2 regions of the Paraburkholderia sp. ZP32-5 genome follow, and region 1 is predicted to be linked to the other one. Evidence: predicted binding sites of a transcription regulator. Region 1 holds the regulator's gene; the other holds the start of a gene.
The links. Region 1 encodes LexA, which represses DNA repair genes until DNA is damaged. Its sites were predicted from a motif close to ACTGTATNNNNATACAGT; they were not measured.
Positions count from the first base shown of each region.

Region 2: the regulator LexA is predicted to act here: its motif matches at 2,940-2,957, upstream of imuA (translesion DNA synthesis-associated protein ImuA).

Region 1 is NZ_JAJEJP010000001.1:1,843,223-1,847,680, forward strand. Features, by position in the region: gene L0U82_RS07780 (DUF2939 domain-containing protein) at 1-576, opposite strand, end outside; gene L0U82_RS07785 (hypothetical protein) at 695-1,039, opposite strand; gene lexA (transcriptional repressor LexA) at 1,121-1,771, opposite strand; gene L0U82_RS07795 (sulfate ABC transporter substrate-binding protein) at 2,084-3,130, shown strand; gene cysT (sulfate ABC transporter permease subunit CysT) at 3,304-4,203, shown strand; gene cysW (sulfate ABC transporter permease subunit CysW) at 4,200-4,458, shown strand, end outside.
Region 2 is NZ_JAJEJP010000001.1:4,193,036-4,197,493, reverse strand. Features, by position in the region: gene L0U82_RS18250 (hypothetical protein) at 1-125, shown strand, start outside; partial or broken gene L0U82_RS18245 (PAAR domain-containing protein) at 836-973, opposite strand; gene L0U82_RS18240 (HNH endonuclease signature motif containing protein) at 1,277-2,140, shown strand; partial or broken gene L0U82_RS18235 (HU family DNA-binding protein) at 2,252-2,479, opposite strand; gene imuA (translesion DNA synthesis-associated protein ImuA) at 2,398-2,928, opposite strand; partial or broken gene L0U82_RS18225 (SOS response-associated peptidase family protein) at 4,453-4,458, shown strand, end outside.

The sequences.
Region 1 (4,458 bases):
GCGCTGAAAGACCGCCGAGTAATTCGTATTGCCTTCGCCGCGCCGAAACGTGATGACGAATTCGTTGAGGCTGCGATAACCGGCCGTGCTTTGGCGCGCGGGCGGAGCCGAATTCGCGGCCGGCGCCGCTGGGGCTTCGCTGCCAGTGGAGGCTTGCGGGGCCGCCGGCTGCTCACCCGGGGTGCCGCGCGGCGGCATGCCGTTCAGCAAGGCCGCGACGCCGTCTGGTGTCGCATACGCATCGACGAGCGGACCGATCAGCGTCACGCCGATGACCGCGCCAATGGTTGCCAGCTTGTTACCGCCATCCGCTTCGAGCCGGTGCGTCAGCATGTCGGCCACCTGCTGCTTGAGGCTGGCGCGCAACGCGGGAAAGTCCACGTACTGGTTGACCGTTTGCACGTCTCGCGCGTCGGCCGCGCGTTTGAGATTGTTGACCGCGAGATAGGGCGATGCATAAACATAGCCCAGTGCGGCAATCACGATGACCACGATCAGCGTGATCAGCAGTGGCCGGGTGGCGCTGCCCTGGATGCGTTTCGGAATGCGCTTCGAAGTGCGTTTCTGAACTTTCATCGGATGGGACTCCCCGGTCGGTTGTGATCCAGCATGGACCACGGCGAGGTCGAAACGATCCCATACGACACGAATATCCAGGCACTGGAACTTCACCCGGGATCCGCTCAGGCTTCGCTCACGCTTCGAACACCGCGCCGTGCATGTTGGCTTCGTCGGCAATGCAACGATCGATCATACGACATACCGCGTCGACCGTACCCACCATAATCAACCGCGACGGTCCGTGGTAGACCCGCACCGGCGCGCGCCGGGCCGGCTCGGCCATGTTCAGGCCCGCGTTCAGCGACACGCGCGCGAATGCCGGCAACGACGACGGCAGGCCCGCGGCTTCCGTGGGCTCGTCGAACAACGACGGCGTGTGAGCCGCGGGCGCTTCGATCGGTGAGCAGGGTGTGAGCTTGCGCAGATGGCGCAGACGGCCGAACTGGCGAAAAGGCAGCAGGCGGGCAAGGCGTTCCATGAATCTCTCCAGGCGATGCGACGTGAATGCGGCTTGGGTGGGACAAACCGGTGCGGGCGGTTCGGCGGATGCAACCGGGAATCAGAACTCGCCCGGGCGGATCAGCCCAACCGCGATGCCTTCGAGCGCGAAATCCGCGCTGCCGGTTTCCACGAAGATGTTGTCGTAATCGGGGTTCTCGGCGATCAGCTCGATACCGTTCGGCCGGCGCTTCAGGCGCTTGACCGTCACGTCGTCGCCAAGCCGCGCAATGATGATCTGGCCGTCCTTCGCTTCGCTGCGCTTTTGCACCGCGAGCAGGTCGCCGTCGAGAATGCCCGCGTCGCGCATCGACAGGCCGCGCACTTTCAGCAGGTAATCGGGCTTGCTCGAGAACAGCGCCGGGTCGCACGCGTAGTGCTGCGAGATATGTTCCTGCGCGAGGATCGGACTACCCGCCGCGACCCGCCCGATTAGCGGCAGCGACAACTGCATCAGGCTTGCATGCGGCAGCGTGAACTGATGCGGCGCCTCGTCCTGGCCGGTCAGCAGCCGAATGCCGCGCGATGCGCCGGCCGCGAGTTCGATCACGCCCTTGCGAGCCAGCGCGCGCAGATGTTCCTCCGCGGAATTGGCCGAGCTGAAGCCGAGTTCGGCGGCGATTTCGGCGCGCGTGGGCGGAAACCCGGTGCGCTCGATCGCGCGGCGGATCAGTTCGAAAACCTGCTGCTGTCGTGCGGTGAGTTTTGTCATGGCCACTGTATGTATGAACAGGTGACTGTATTTTTATACAGTATTCGGCGCAATTCAAGCTTTACTTTAAGTTCGTCGTGACGACCGCGCCGCAGCGTCGCTGATGGGCGTCATCACAGCCTTTCTGGCGCCTCAGCAGCAGATATCTCTGCCGTTACCACTTTTGCGTATAAAAAAATGAAGAAACATTATTTTTAACTATGAAGGCGGATCGATAGACTGGCCTCCGGCTTGGCGCTCATGTGCACGTGACCGCGACGCAAAACAACATCAGACGCTCATCAGCGGATCATCACGCGGAGAAAAGTTGACATGAACCATCGGCATACGGGGCTTGCGGCACGGGGCAGGAAACTCATCGCGGCACTCGCCGTCGGCGCGGCAGGCGCGCTCGGCCTCGTCGGCGCAAGCGGCACGGCGCACGCCAACACGACGCTGCTGAACGTTTCCTACGATCCGACCCGCGAGCTGTATCAGGACATCAATCAGGCGTTCGGCAAGGAATGGAAGGCGAAGACCGGCGAGACGGTCACCTTCAAGCAGTCGCACGGCGGCTCGGGCGCGCAGGCGCGTTCGGTGCTCGATGGGCTGCAGGCCGATGTCGTGACGCTCGCGCTCGCCTACGACATCGACGCGCTCGCGAACAAGGGTCTCGTCGACAAGAACTGGCAGAAGCGCCTGCCCGATAACGCGTCGCCGTACACGTCGACGATCGTGTTCCTCGTGCGCAAAGGCAATCCGAAGCACATCAAGGACTGGGACGATCTGGTGAAGCCGGGCGTGTCGATCGTCACGCCGAATCCGAAGACCTCGGGCGGCGCGCGCTGGAACTATCTGGCCGCGTGGGCCTACGCCGAACATCAGCCGGGCGGCAATGCGCAGAAGGCGAAAGAGTTCGTCGGCAAGCTCTACAAGAATGCGGGCGTGCTCGATTCGGGCGCGCGCGGCGCGACCACCAGCTTCGTGCAGCGCGGTATCGGCGACGTGCTGATCGCGTGGGAAAACGAAGCGTTCCTGTCGCAGAAGGAGTTCGGCGCCGACAAGTTCGAGATCGTCGTGCCGTCGGTGAGCATCCTCGCGGAGCCGCCGGTCGCGGTGGTCGACAAGGTCGTCGATAAGCACGGCACGCGCAAGCTCGCCGAAGCGTATCTGAACTTCCTCTATAGCGAGGAGGGCCAGGAGATCGGCGCGCGCAACTTCTATCGTCCGCGCTCGACCAAGGTGCCGGCCGAGCTGACCGCGAAGTTTCCGAAGCTGAAGCTGTACACGATCGACGATTCGTTCGGCGGCTGGGCCAATGCGCAGAAGACCCATTTCGCGGACGGCGGCGTGTTCGATTCGATCTACCAGCCGCAGTGACGGGCAGGGCGCCGGGGTCCGGACACCGCAAATTCGGACATCGGCGGCGGGACGCGGGAAGCGTGGCTTCCCGCCAGTTTTTTCCGGCGCGCTCGCGGGAGCGCGCTGTCGACTGGCCGGATCCCCCGGCTAGCCGCGCAAGCAGGCATCAACCTGATCACAGAGTATCGAGCATGACGACGTTGACCTTCCGCAAGCCGAGCGCGTTGCCCGGCTTTGGCCTGACACTCGGCATCACGGTGGCTTATCTGAGCCTCGTGGTGCTGATTCCGTTGGCGGCCACCTTTCTGAAGACCGCGACGCTCGACTGGCCGCAGTTCGTGCGCGCGGTCAGTTCGCCGCGCGTCCTCGCGTCGTATCGGCTGACGTTCTTCTCCGCGCTCGGCGGCGCGCTGATCAACGCGGTGTTCGGCTTTCTGGTCGCGTGGGTACTGGTGCGCTACACGTTTCCGTTCAAGCGCATCGTCGATGCGGTGGTCGATCTGCCGTTCGCGCTGCCGACCTCGGTGGCCGGTATCTCGCTGGCGGCCGTCTATGCGGGCAATGGCTGGATCGGCCAGTTTCTCGAACCGCTCGGCATCAAGATTGCGTTCACGCCGGCCGGTGTGCTGGTCGCGCTGACCTTCATCGGTTTGCCGTTCGTCGTGCGCACGGTGCAGCCGGTGCTCGAAGAGTTCGAGCGCGAGCAGGAAGAGGCCGCCGCGTGCCTCGGCGCGTCGCGTTGGCTGACGTTTCGCCGCGTCGTGTTGCCGGCCGTGTTTCCGGCGCTGCTGACCGGTTTCGCGCTCGCGTTCGCGCGCGCGCTCGGCGAATACGGCTCGGTGATCTTTATCGCCGGCAACGTGCCGATGAAATCGGAAATCACGTCGCTGCTGATCATCACGAAGCTCGAACAGTACGACTACGCGGGCGCGACCGCGCTTGCGGTGGTGATGCTGGTCGTGTCGTTCGTGATGCTGCTGCTGATCAATACACTGCAGTGGTATCTGCAGCGGCGCACGAGCCGTGGTGGAGCGGGGCCGGCGCCGGCTGCCGTCACGCCTGTCGCGGCCGTCGGTGGAGGTGCGCAATGAGCCGCGCCACGACTCAACCGAACGCCGCGCGCCGCCCCGATCCGGTCACCGAGCGGGCCGCCGTGCGCTGGCTGCTGACCGGCGTCGCGCTGCTGTTTCTCGCGCTGTTTCTGGTCGTGCCGCTCGCCGCGGTGTTCTATCAGGCGCTGAACAAGGGGCTGCGTTTCTACTTCGAAGCGCTCGCCGATCCGGACGCGCTGTCCGCAATCAAACTGACGCTGATCACCGCCGCGATCGCGGTGCCGCTGAATCTGG
Region 2 (4,458 bases), 2.3 Mb from region 1:
GGGACTTCTTTGTCGCGCGGCGTGGAAGTCTTGGCGACAAGAGCCCGCTCGAGTTGCTGGCGGTTGGCGATATAAAGGGAGTGATAGCTCGAGCCCGAACCTTTAAGGATGAGGTGCTCGATTGATGCTCGTCGCTGCATGCTTGGGACCCGCGTCAGTCCGTCGTACTGCGCTCGAATCAAAGACCCTCCGTTCCGGCAAACACCAATCTTCTATTGACATTGCCACGCGAGTCATCGGAATTTTCAAATGAGCACTCCTGTACCTGACGATTTCCCTCGAGACGTGACACCGACGTCGCTTTCCGGCACCCACCCAAAACTTGCTGTCAGGATGATTGACGGCAAGTTTGTCTCCGGTCTGACTGCAGAAGAGCGGGCGGAGTGATGGACCATTTGCGAAGACTTGGCGCATCAACTTGTTCCCAAAACCCGGGAAGATGCAGCCAAATTCCTTGCGCATTCGCACGATGAGACGCTGCGGCGAATACGGCGAGCTGTTGAATCCAGGGAATGGGTGAGCGTTATCGAAGTGGACTGGTGATGGCAAGGCTGCGAGTCCTTCTTGACTGGTGACCGATGATGGCATTTGAGGGTTTTCGCGATGAAAAACTGTACCCGACAATGCAATCGAAGTAGCGCTTAGCGAAGACGGTTTCACCGTACGCCTCGACGACGGCAGTGAGTTACGCAAGACAGAACGATTCGAAAATCTACATCGGTCTTACGTTTGCTCTTCTCGAAGTTCACGAGTACGTTACTCGCGGACGGAGACTCGGAATACGCCGATTGGCATCAAACTTCGGCGACTTCTGTAGCGGTCAGAGGGTATACCGTCATGCGGATATTGAACCAAGTGTTTGCGACGGCACCAATTTCGGCAACCTGTTACATTTGCGTTGGCATAGGTCGTTTTCGAGCGCGACCTGCTTGCCCATCACGGTCATGTTCCGTGGGTCATCCGCTACAATCACATCCGCTTCTATAAGGCTCCGTCTGCCGGGCTGATTGCGTCTGAGCACTGGAAGAACTCCGTGCTACATCAATTCCCGAATACCGACGGCGTAGTGCAAGACTCGATGGACGAAATGTTCCGGAAGACGGGGCCGACAGCTGTGCGTACCACCTCCGTGAGCCAGTAACACTCAGCGCGCCGGCAATCATATTCAGGCGAGTGGGCGCCCTCACTTGTAAATAAAAATATGACAACTTTGGTAGACCTGAAGCCCGTTACGAAGCAACTGGTCCGCGACATCGCAGAGAAGGTCGGTGTCCCCATGACGACGCAGTATGATTGGTGCTTCAAAGGCGAAGGTGGTCCCTATCTGGTCAACATCTGGCACGACGGTATGAATGAGGATGGCGATGAGATTTCATTCATCGACAGCGCCTCGGACTGGGCGCAAGAAAATATCGCGACTGCTACTCCGGTTCAATTGAATCGCGCGGATGCGGTATCGGCGTTGATGGTAGAGGCTTACTACCGAAAGCAGCCGATTCGTGTGGCGATTCTTGATGGAGTACGACGTAGGAAAGGGCTGCGGGAGACGAGCGAGGCACATCAGCGCGAGTTGGACCCTGTCCTCTGGTACCCGCATCACCGAAATGAAGACCGACGGATTGTCGTTATCCGCGGCAAGCCACAGCCCGTCGACTTCGACCCTTATGCCGAAGACCAAGAGTATGAAGAGCTGCGCAGAGCTAGATTGTCCGTTGCACCTGCCGTTCCCACCAAGAAGTCAGTTGCTCCGGCCACCGCCACTGCCATTTACGAGCGTGATTCGGCCGTGGTCCGCGCGGCGAAGCTGCGAGCTGCAGATGGGAACTGTGAGCTATGCGGAAAGAAGGGCTTTGTGACGGCGAGCGGCGCGTATTACCTGGAGGCGCACCATGTCATCCCGCTGAATTGCGGCGGAGCAGACGACGAACGGAATGTAATCGCTATTTGCGCAGATGACCATCGGCAGGCACATTACGGAGAAGACCGTCATGACCTTCGTGACAGCATGATTTGGGGCGTGCTTGCGAAGAAGTATCCTCACGACGAAGAGTTCTTCGAAGGTCTTGATGAAAAATCTCATCAAATCGCGCAAGGCGACACTGGCGACAAGCGCTTGGAAGAAAACAGGATTGAAACTTAGGGTTCATAGGACGGTGGTTGTCTAGTACGGCCACGTGTCTGCCCCATGCGAGCGCTATGACGTTGAAAAAACCCGCTCGAAAAGCGGGCTTTTAATCCAGCAACGCGGCGGTTATGCTGCTGCGTCCTTCAGCTTCTTCAGCGGGCGCGCTTTCAGGCGTACGCTCGCCGGCTTGGCGTCAAACCAGCGCTCCTCACCCGTGAACGGGGCCTTGCCGAGGCGCTTTTTCTTGGCCGGCACTTGCTGCACGGCAATCTTCAGTAACCCAGAGAGCGTGAACTCACCAGCACCCTTCTTGTGGACAGCGCGGAGGATAGTATCTTCCAAAGCTGCGAGGATGCCTGAGCCGCAAGGTGCAATCGCCGCAGCGCCTCGGTCCGGATATGCTGCTGCCACAGGATGAGGGCGCCGCAACTCTTCGCCTGAAGCATGCGCTCCGCGCACCAGAGTGCGTCCGCCGTCTTCGGTGCCCGCAATCTCATGAGCCGGTCCACTGGCAGGCCGAGATAGGAGAACGCCAGCGAATTGAGCACGTGCGGTGGCGGAAGCAGCGCAATCGGCCGCGCGCTCAGTTTGGCGAGCGCCGGCTTCAGGAGTCGCATCTCGCCTACCCCTAGTTGTTGGACCAGCAGTTCTACCAGTGCGTCCAGCGGCCAGCCACCGCCGAGCAGTTCGGCCGAAAGGGCTGCGTAGCCTGTATCCACCGGCCTGCCAGGGGCACGTGCGAGTTGCGCCCCGCGCCAGAGCGCTGGGTGAATCGACTCGACGTGTTGAGGCAAGGCGGCCATGCTACAAAAATACTGTATGAATGTACAGCATCTTAAAAATCCAGTTTGTGAAGTACCCCTTTGGGGCTGCTACAGGAGACGCCGATGGACATGCCGGTGCGCAAGGACTCATGCCGGAGATAGCTGGGTTCGTGGCCAACTTAAATCATGCGTTCGTGGATACGGCAACTCAGGAGGCGGTCGCGCGCGGAAAAACTGGCGAGACGATGTTATTCGCGAGCAAGAATGGCCAAACAGTAGGCAGGAAGCAGCCGATGCAGTCAATTGCTGAAGAGCGAAGCCGGGGGGGGCGCTCGAACGCGCCCCCGGCATTGAGCAGCGCGCGGCTGGAGGCCGCTACCACAATTTTTCGATTACGTGTAAAAATTCGTTTGACAAATACTATAATGTCTGTAGAATAGTCGGCTCTGCGGTAGAGAAGACTTTCGGGCAGCTGGGTTCGAGTCCAATCCGCGGTTCAGTGATGGTTGCGCACGTTTCATTACTTTGCTGTTCTTGGCCGTGACGCTGCAGTATGCAGCATTGATTTTTCCGGTCGAGTTGGTAGTGCATGCCGTATCTAACGTGTTTTCATCCATTCACTTTTTGGGAGCAACCCCTATGAACCTGCGCGATTCAGCTAAATTACTTGAAGGTGTAGTCCACTTGAGCATGGAAGTTTGTTTTACCCTCCTTGCGCACCATCATGTAACCGCGGAACAGGCATCCGCACCCGCCTGACAACAAAAGAGGCCCTATGGATAGGGCCTCTTTTGTTTTATATCTCCCTCTTCGAATAAGGCTTGCGTTCACTGAGCCATGGTGAATCATCATGGCATATCGGCGTTGCCGCAGTTCGGCAGTTGCCCGAGAAGTCGACTGAGTGACGAGTCTCACCAATCCCGCCGACGATACCTCGCAGCATGGGACATCCAGCTCACGAAGAACAAAATCGAAAGCGACTCATTGTTCTCTTGCCTTCTACCATCCGCAAATGCCGCCGGGCGCAATCCTACAAGCCTTCTCCATGACGAACTCAGACATCGGGTCGGCGCACTGTCGGCAACAGCACTCCTACGGGGCGCAAACGGTGCGACTGCAAGCGAGCTCAGTACGCTGCATTGATGGAGCGCTGGAACTCACTTCCCAGACTTAACGACGTTTCAGGCGTTGCTCGAAGCACATGGTTTCAACAAGACCGAAGATGCGTTGCGTCACCAGTACGACGCGGCAAAATTCGTCCCCCTATTAGGCTGGCTTGGTGAAACGGTCGGGAGCTATGCGCGGGAGATGGAATGTGGGCATTCCCCCCGCTACCCGTTTGGCCACGAGAGCTTTAATCATGGGTGGCCGACCGGTACGTGACTTGTCTAACCTATCTACGGAACGAAGGCGCGGCCATCACCGAAATGGCGAAGGCCGCGTCCATGCTCAGGCAGCGACATACTTGAGCAGGCGGCTCACTTGCCTCTCGGCGGGTTGTTGTCGGGGCCGGGGCCGGACGGCATGTCTTCGTGTTTGCTCGGCAGTTCGGATGGTTCGGGTCGCCCC